2 linked regions of the Saccharibacillus brassicae genome follow. The protein of the gene in region 1 interacts with the protein of each later gene in a pairwise test. Links are inferred from orthologs where the notes say so. Each region holds a gene or a part of one and is shown in the gene's direction. Other genes may lie near its edges.

The links. Proteins that work in one complex are often made in the same cells at the same time.
Region 2: the proteins of def (region 1) and FFV09_RS19835 interact in binary tests that used the Escherichia coli proteins (3 or more experiments, as listed by UniProt). The link is inferred for Saccharibacillus brassicae from one-to-one orthologs.

Annotation. Positions count from the first base shown.
Region 1 is NZ_CP041217.1:467,447-472,813, reverse strand. What follows is about bases 1-2,754. They hold def (peptide deformylase), read left to right. Parts: upstream 1-1,013; coding sequence 1,014-1,496; downstream 1,497-2,754. Other genes in these bases: fmt (methionyl-tRNA formyltransferase), read left to right, coding at 1,493-2,443; priA (primosomal protein N'), read left to right, coding at 1-938. In the rest of the region: 16S rRNA (cytosine(967)-C(5))-methyltransferase RsmB, read left to right, coding at 3,169-4,491; dual-specificity RNA methyltransferase RlmN, read left to right, coding at 4,693-5,367. UniProt on the Escherichia coli protein: Removes the formyl group from the N-terminal Met of newly synthesized proteins. Requires at least a dipeptide for an efficient rate of reaction. N-terminal L-methionine is a prerequisite for activity but the enzyme has broad specificity at other positions.
Region 2 is NZ_CP041217.1:4,733,494-4,737,009, forward strand. Bases 753-3,516 are described here. They hold FFV09_RS19835 (aspartate-semialdehyde dehydrogenase), read left to right. Parts: upstream 753-1,494; coding sequence 1,495-2,538; downstream 2,539-3,516. Other genes in these bases: FFV09_RS19825 (M16 family metallopeptidase), read left to right, coding at 753-888; dut (dUTP diphosphatase), read left to right, coding at 860-1,312; dapG (aspartate kinase), read left to right, coding at 2,555-3,516. In the rest of the region: more of FFV09_RS19825, read left to right, coding at 1-752.

The DNA of each region.
Region 1 (5,367 bases):
TCGTCATGTGCCGCACATGCGGCTACGTCGCGGAATGCCCGAACTGCGACATCTCGCTGACGTTTCATCAGCGCTCCAACAATTTGCGCTGCCATTACTGCGGCCATGCCGAGACGGTGCCGGAGACGTGCCCGGAATGCGGCAGCGAGCATATCCGCTATTTCGGCACCGGCACGCAGCGGGTCGAAGAAGAACTCGCCAAGCTGTTCCCGGCTATTCGGGTCGTGCGCATGGACGTCGACACGACGAGCGAAAAAGGCTCGCACGAAAAGCTGCTGCAGCAGTTCCGCGACAAAAAAGCGGACGTGCTGCTCGGCACGCAGATGGTCGCGAAAGGGCTCGACTTCCCCGACGTGACGCTGGTCGGGGTCATCGCGGCCGATTCGGCCTTGAACCTGCCCGATTTCCGGGCGGCCGAAAAAACGTTCCAACTGCTCACGCAGGTCGCCGGACGGGCAGGGCGGCATCATCTGCCCGGCGAAGTATTTATTCAATCGTACAACCCGGATCATTATTCGGTGCTGCACGCTTCGAAGCACGATTACCACTCGTTCGTGCGCGAGGAACTCGGGCATCGGCGCAAGCTCGGCTATCCGCCGTACTGCCGGCTCATTCTCGTGACGTTCTCGCATGAACAGCTGCCGGTCGTCGTGCGCATGGCGGAGAACTACGCCGCCCTGGTCAAAGAAAAAGCGCGCGCCCGCGGCTGGCTGGCCCGGATGGACAAGCTTGTGCCGAACGTGCTTGACCTGCTCGGACCGATCGCGTCGCCGATTCCCCGGATCAAAAATAGATACCGGTTTCAATGTATGATAAAATGGCGTGGAGAAATGGACGCCGCTCTGCTGGCGCGGGAAATCGCGGATGAACTGGAAGACACGGCGAAGGAGCAGGACCTGCTCATCAGCATCGACGTCGACCCTCAGGTCATGATGTGACGCGGTTCCCCGCGTTTTTTGCATGGGACGAAGACGGGCCCGACGACTACTACGGATTCAAGGAAGGTGCTTGACATGGCTATTCGACTGATCGTAAAACAACCCGACGAGGTTTTGCGCAAAAAAGCAAAAGAAGTGACGAAGATAACGCCGAACGTTCAGAAACTGATGGCCGACATGGCGGAGACGATGTACGATGCGCAGGGCGTCGGCCTCGCCGCGCCGCAGGTAGGCATCCTGAAGCGCGTTATCGTGATCGACGTCGGCGACGAACACGGGTTGATCGCGATGATCAATCCCGAAATCGTGGAGCGCGAAGGCGAACAGTTCGGAGCGGAAGGCTGCCTGAGCATCCCGGGACTGAACGGCGACGTGCGCCGTGCGCAGACCGTGACGGTTCGCGGACTGGATCGGGACGGCCAAAGCCTGAGCGTTACCGGCAGCGGGCTGCTGGCCCGCGCGCTGCAGCACGAAATCGACCATTTGGACGGCATTCTGTTTACGGATGTGGCGGACAAAATTTATGAATGGGGTCAGGAAAGCGAGGCAAACCAATGAGTGAAAAGAAAAGAATCGTATTTATGGGCACGCCGCAGTTTGCGGTGTCCTGCCTGGAAGCGCTGCTGGAAAGCGACTGCAATGTCGTGGCGGTCGTGACCCAACCCGACCGGCCGCAGGGCCGCAAAAAGGTGCTGACGCCGTCGCCCGTCAAGGAAGCGGCGCTGAAGCATCATCTGCCCGTGCTGCAGCCCGAGCGCATGCGCAGCAAGGAAGCGGTCGAAGAACTGGCTTCGTTCCATCCCGACCTGATCGTCACGGCCGCCTACGGCCAGATCCTGCCGAAGTCGCTGCTCGAAGTGCCGGAACTCGGCTGCGTCAACGTGCACGGCTCGCTGCTGCCCGCTTACCGGGGCGGCGCTCCGATCCAGCGTTCGATCATGAACGGCGAACCGAAAACGGGCATTACGCTCATGTATATGGCTGAAGGGCTCGATACGGGCGACATGATATCCGTCACCGAAGTGGACATTACGGACCGGGACGATTCCGGGTCGCTGTTCGAGAAAATGGCGGAAGCCGGCGCGGCGCTGCTCAAGCGCGAACTGCCCCGCCTGCTGAACGGCCGCGTTGCGGCCCGGGCGCAGGACGAGTCGCTTGCGACGTACGCGCCGAACCTGTCGCGCGAAGACGAACGGATCGACTGGACCCGTTCGCCGCGCGAGATCTTCAATCAGGTGCGCGGCTTGTCGCCGTTCTCCGGCGGCTATACGCTGTGGAACGAAGAAGTGTTCAAGATTTGGCAGGTGGAACCGCCCGAAGAGAACGGACCCGAAGCGGGAGCCGCTCCCGGAACGGTGCTTGACGTGAACAGCCAGGCGATCGTCGTCGCCTGCGGCAGCGGAGCCGTCCGGCTGACCAAAGTGCAGCCTGCCGGCAAAAAAGCGATGCCGGTGTCCGAATTCGTGCGCGGAACGTCGATGCAAGCAGGGACGGTGCTCGGATGAACGGAAACAAAGAGAACGGAAACAAACAAAACGGCAAACGTCCCGAAGGAACAGGGATCCGCATGTTCGGCACGGGAGCCAAGCCGTCCGGCGGCTTCGATCCGAACAAGCCCGCGGCTTCCCCGAAAAGCGCCGACGGCAAAAAGCCGACCGACCGCAAAAAAGTAGATGACCGTAAAAAAACGGACGATCGCAAAAAAGCGGACGATCGCAAAAAGGCCAAAGAACTCGGCCGCAACGCAAGCGGCGCGCTCAAGCGGATCGAAGCCAAAGCGGCGGGCAAATCCGCGGGCGGGTCCGACTCGAACAATGGGAACGCCGCGAAGCCGGCGGCCCGGCAGACCGCCAAGCCTGCCGCGCGGCCGTCGTCCAGACCGGCAGCCGCGCAGACAGCCGGGCCGCGCTCACAATCCGCGCCATCCTCGCAATCCGGAGCAGCCAGACCGGCAGCCTCGGTAGAAGCCAAGCCGGCAGCCGTGCATGAATCGGCATCTCGCTCGACAGCCGGTTCGAAGTCCGATGCCAGATCCAAGTCTGCATTCAAAGCCGCACCGGCAGACCGCCGTCCGGCGGCGTCGGCCTCCGATCGGCCGCGCTCCGGCGGAACCGGTCCTGCGGGCGCAGCCCCGAAGCCGGCGTCCGCCGCAGCGCAGCCGGCCAAGCCGAAGCCCGGCCCGAACGGCGGCTATCCGCGCCGGAGCCGCGAAGCTTCGACCGCGCGCGAAGTGGCGCTCAACGTGCTCACCGGCGTCGACGAGAACGCCGCGTACAGCAATTTGCTGCTGAACCGCGCGCTGCAGCAGGCGGAGTTGAGCCCGGCGGACGCGGGCCTTGCGACCGAGCTCGTCTACGGGACGATCTCGCGCCAGGCGACGCTGGATTATTTCCTTGATCGGTTTATCAAGAGCGGCGTCAAGCGCCTGAACCCGTGGGTGCGCAGCCTGATGCGGATGTCGCTGTACCAGATCCGCTACCTGGACCGGGTTCCCGCTCACGCGGCGGTGAACGAAGCGGTCGAGATTGCCAAGAAAAGAGGCCATTCCGGCATCGCCGCGATGATCAACGGCGTGCTGCGCAGCGTGCTGCGCGAAGGAGACGCGCTGTCGATTCCGGATGACCTGCCGACGGCGGAGCGGATCGCCCTGCAGCATTCGCACCCGCAGTGGCTCGTCGAGCGCTGGATTGCCCAATACGGCGAAGAAACGGCGGAAGCCGTCTGCGCGTCGAACAACGAAGCGCCGAAGGCGAGCCTGCGCGTCAACACGCTGCGAATGGATCGCGCGGAACTGCTGCGCGAACTGGAAGCCGAAGGCCGCAGCGTTCGCGCTTCGGACCTTGCGCCGCAGGGCGTCATCGTCGAGAGCGGCGGCAATCTGGCGAACGACCGTCTGTACCGGGACGGCCGCTTCAGTATTCAGGACGAGAGTTCGATGCTCGTGGCCGAAGCGCTGGCGCCGGAACCGGGCATGAGCGTGCTGGACTGCTGCGCCGCGCCGGGCGGCAAAACGGCGCATATCGCCGAGAAGATGGGCAACCGCGGGCGCATCGTGGCCAACGATCTGCATGAACACAAGCAGGGGTTGATCGCGGAGCAGGCCGAGCGGCTGGGCCTGTCGTGCATCGAGACGAGCGTGGGCGACGCCCTGACGCTCAAAGATCGCTTCGAACCGGCTTCGTTCGACCGCGTCCTGCTGGATGCGCCGTGTTCGGGCTTCGGCGTAATCCGGCGCAAACCGGATCTGCGCTGGGCCAAGACGCCGGAAGACGCCGCTTCGATCGCGAAGCTGCAGCGGCAGATGCTGGGCGCCGTGGCCGGTTTGGTGAAGCCGGGCGGCATCCTCGTCTACAGCACGTGCACGATCGAGCGCGAAGAAAACCAGCGCGCGGTCGCCGAATTCCTGCGCGACCACGCGGAATACGTCTCGGAGCCGTTCGACGCGCCTACGCTCGACGATCTGCCGCAGGCCGGCGGAGCGGGTGTACAAATCCTGCCGAACCAGTTCGGTTCGGACGGCTTCTATATCGCCAGACTGCGCCGCAGAGACTAAAGTTCCCGTACTTTTTTACCGAAAAAAAGGATTGAAAAGACGTCTGCGTCCGATAAGAAAGAGGGACCTTCGCCAGACCCGCCAGAGGGATGGTCGGGGTTCCTCTTTAGCATGAACGCCTTTTGTGCTAATATAGATAAGATGAAAACCGATAAAGTCAACGCATTCGATAAAATCAACGAACAGGGGATAACCGACAACATGAAACCTTTCATATACGATTACAATCTTGACGCTCTGCGAGAGTGGGTTAAGGAAAACGGAGAAGCGGCTTTCCGCGCCGACCAGATCTTCGATTGGATCTACGTCAAGCGCGTATCGAGCTTCGAGGAAATGACCAACCTGTCCAAAAGCCTGCGCGAGAAGCTGGACGGTCAGTTCGCTTTTGTCACACTCAAAGAAATTACCAAATTCCAGTCCAAAGACGGCACCGTGAAGTTCCTGTTCGGCCTGCATGACGAACATGCGATCGAGACGGTCATCATGAAGCACAACTACGGCAACAGCGTCTGCGTAACGACCCAGGTCGGCTGCCGGATCGGCTGCACATTCTGCGCGTCCACGCTCGGCGGACTGAAGCGCAACCTGACGGCGGGCGAGATCGTCGCGCAGGTCGTCGAAGCGCAGAAGATGCTCGACAAAGACGGCGAGCGCGTCAGCAGCATCGTGATCATGGGCTCCGGCGAGCCGTTCGAGAACTACGAAGCGACGATGACGTTCCTGCGCATCATGATCCACGAAAAAGGACTGAATATCGGACAGCGCCACATTACCGTCTCGACGAGCGGCATCGTGCCGAACATTTACAAATTCGCCGACGAAGACACGCAGATCAACCTGGCGATTTCCATCCATGCGCCGAACGACAAGCTGCGT
Region 2 (3,516 bases), 4.3 Mb from region 1 along the record:
TCTATGTATCTGGACGATCCCGATGATCTGGTGCACGACCTGATCGTGGAAGCGGCTTACGAAGGCCATCCGTTGGCGATGCCGATACTCGGCACGCAGGAGCATCTCGCTCCGATGACTTCGGAAGACCTGCAGCGGTTTCTGCACGAGCGCTACACGGTCGACAATACGATTGTGGCGATCGCCGGCAATCTCGGAGACGATCTCGAAGAGCTGCTCGAACAGCATTTCGGTTCGTTCGGCCGTAAGGGAACGCCGTCTCCGATCGTCGAACCGTCCTTCGACGGCGGACTCGTGTACCGCAAGAAGAAAACGGAACAGAACCATATCTGTCTGTCGTTCCAGGGGTTCGGGTATGACGATCCCCGGCAGTACGCCATGGCGCTGCTCAATAATTCGATCGGCGGAGGCATGAGCTCGAAGCTGTTCCAGGAAATCCGGGAAAAGCGCGGCTTGGCCTACTCCGTCTATTCGTATCACAGCGCGCATGCCGACAGCGGCTACTTTACGATCTATGCCGGAACCGCGCCGAAGCAGACCGCCGACGTGCTGAAGCTGACGCAGCAGGTGCTGCATGAAGTGCAAAGCCGGGGCTTGACCGAAGACGAGATCCGCAAAGGCAAGCAGCAGCTCAAAGGCAGCCTGATCATGGGCCTCGAAGGCAGCGGAAGCCGGATGAACCGTCTCGGCAAAAACGAACTGATGCTCGGCCGCCACGAGACAATCGACGAGACGATCGCCAAAGTCGAAGCGGTGACCGAAGCCGACGTCCGGCTCGCGCTCGACCACTTGTTCGCCAAACCGTTCGCCGTGGCGATGGTCGGCGGCTCGGACCGGGCGATTAACGCATTGAGGAGAGATGAACTTGTCCCATCTGATACAAATTAAACGGTTCGCCGGGAACGAAGACCTGGCGATTCCGCGCAAAATGACCGAACTTGCCGCGGGTTACGACCTGCAGGCCGCCGTGCTCGCGCCGATCGTGCTTGAGCCGATGCAGCGGACGCTCGTGCCGACAGGTATCGCCATCGCGATGCCGGGCGGGCTCGAAGCGCAGATTCGTCCACGCAGCGGCTTGGCGTTCAAGCATGGCATCACATGCCTGAATACGCCCGGCACGATCGACGCGGATTACCGCGGGGAGATCAAAGTGCTGCTGATCAATCTGGGCGAGGAGCCGTTCACGATCGCGCGCGGGGAGCGGATCGCGCAGATGGTATTCCAGGAAGTGCCGGAGACGGAACTGGCCGAAGTGGAAGAGCTGTCCGACACCGTTCGCGGCAGCGGCGGATTCGGGCACACCGGCAAATAAACGATATTTTGCGGGCAGCCGCGGCTTCTTCGCAGCGAAGAAAGCCGCGGGCTTTTTTCGCTTGCGGGCCGTTTTCGTAGCGTGCGGACGTCTTGCTTTTTATTTCGAGACCCACTATGATATTCACAATGCAAACCTTGATGTTTAGCGATTTTGCCCCATATAAAGGAGAGACAAGCCAGATGTCGAATGAAACGTTTAACGTAGCCGTAGTCGGCTCGACCGGTGCGGTCGGCGAACAAATCCTGAGATTGCTCGAAGAGCGCAACTTCCCGATCAAGACCTTGAAACTGCTGTCGTCCGCGAGAAGCGCGGGCAGCAAGCTGAAGTTCAAGGGCGAGGACGTGACGGTCGAAGAAGCGAAGCCGGAGAGCTTCGAAGGCGTGCAGATCGCGCTGTTCAGCGCGGGCGGAGACGTGAGCAAGGCGCTCGTGCCGGAAGCGATCAAGCGCGGCACGGTCTGCATCGACAACACGAGCGCTTTCCGGATGGATCCGACCGCTCCGTTGGTCGTGCCCGAAGTGAACGCGGAGAAAATTTTCGAGCATAACGGCGTGATCGCCAACCCGAACTGTTCGACCATCCAGATGGTGGCCGCGCTGAAGCCGCTGCAGGACCGCTACGGCCTTAAACGGATCATCGTATCGACGTATCAGGCGGTATCCGGTTCGGGCGCCAAAGCGATCGCCGAGCTGAACCGCCAGACGAAAGCGATCGTGAACGGCGAGCCGGTCAACCCGGACGTGCTGCCTGTCGCTTCGCTGCCGGTGAAGCATCAGATCGCGTTCAACGCCGTGCCGCAGATCGACAAGTTCACGGACAACGGCTTTACGTACGAAGAGATGAAGATGATCAACGAAACCAAAAAAATTATGGGCGACGAGTCGATTCAGGTGACCGCGACCTGCGTGCGCATCCCGGTCGTGTACGGCCATTCCGAGTCGGTGTACGTGGAACTCGGTTCGGAATACGATCTGGCCGAAGTGCGTTCGCTGCTCGAAAACGCGCCGGGCTTGACCGTGATCGATGATCCGGCCAATCAGGCGTATCCGCTGGCGACCGACGCCGCGGGCAAAAACGACGTGTTCGTGGGCCGTTTGCGCCGCGACCTCGATTCGCCGACCGGGCTGAACCTGTGGATCGTCTCCGACAATCTGCTCAAGGGCGCGGCGTGGAACGCCGTGCAAATCGCGGAAATCATTGCGGCTCGTTCGCAGCAGGCCTAAACGAAAGGAAGAGACCATGGCTATTCGGGTTCAAAAATTCGGCGGGACGTCGCTGTCTTCGGAAGAAGCGAGAGCGCACGTCGTCCGCCACGTTCAGCGGGAGCTGGCGGCCGGTTATCAACTGGTCGTCGTCGTGTCCGCGATGGGACGCAGCGGCGATCCGTACGCGACCGACACGCTGCTCGGCTGGGCGGCAGGCACGAGCGGCAAATCGCTGCCGGCCAAAGAAAAAGATTTGTTGATGGGCTGCGGAGAGATCATCTCCGCGGCTACGCTTTGCGGCATTTTGCATCAGGAAGGCATTGACGCGACCGTGCTGACCGGAGCGCAGGCCGGCTTCATGACCGACAGCCATTTCGGCAACGCGCGGATTTTGGAGATGCGCCCCGAGCGCATTTTGCGCGAACTGCAGGACCACAGCGTCGTGATCGTGACCGGGTTCCAGGGACAGAACGAATACGGCGATCTCACGACGCTCGGCCGGGGCGGCAGCGATACGTCGGCGACGGCGCTCGGCGCCGCGCTGCATGCGGAGATCGTGGACATCTATACGGACGTGAACGGCATTCTGACCGCCGATCCGCGCCTGGTGGAAGACGCCAAGCCGCTTGAAGTGGTCAGCTATACCGAGATTTGCAACATGGCTTACCAAGGCGCCAAAGTCATCCATCCGCGTGCGGTCGAGATCGCCATGCAGGCGCAAATCCCGGTGCGGGTCCGTTCGACCTTTTCCGAAGAAGAAGGCACGCTCGTCACGCATCCGGAGAACTTCGCGGACGTGTCGGCCGGCGTGATCGACCGTTTCGTGACCGGCATCGCCTACGTGAGCAGCGTCACTCAGATTACGGTCGAACAGCCGGACCCGAGCGGCCAGCTGTCGCTGAACGTGTTCAAGGCGATGGCCGAGAACGCGATCAGCGTCGACTTTATCAACGTGACGCCGGTCGGCGCCGTCTACACGGTGTTCGACACGGAAGC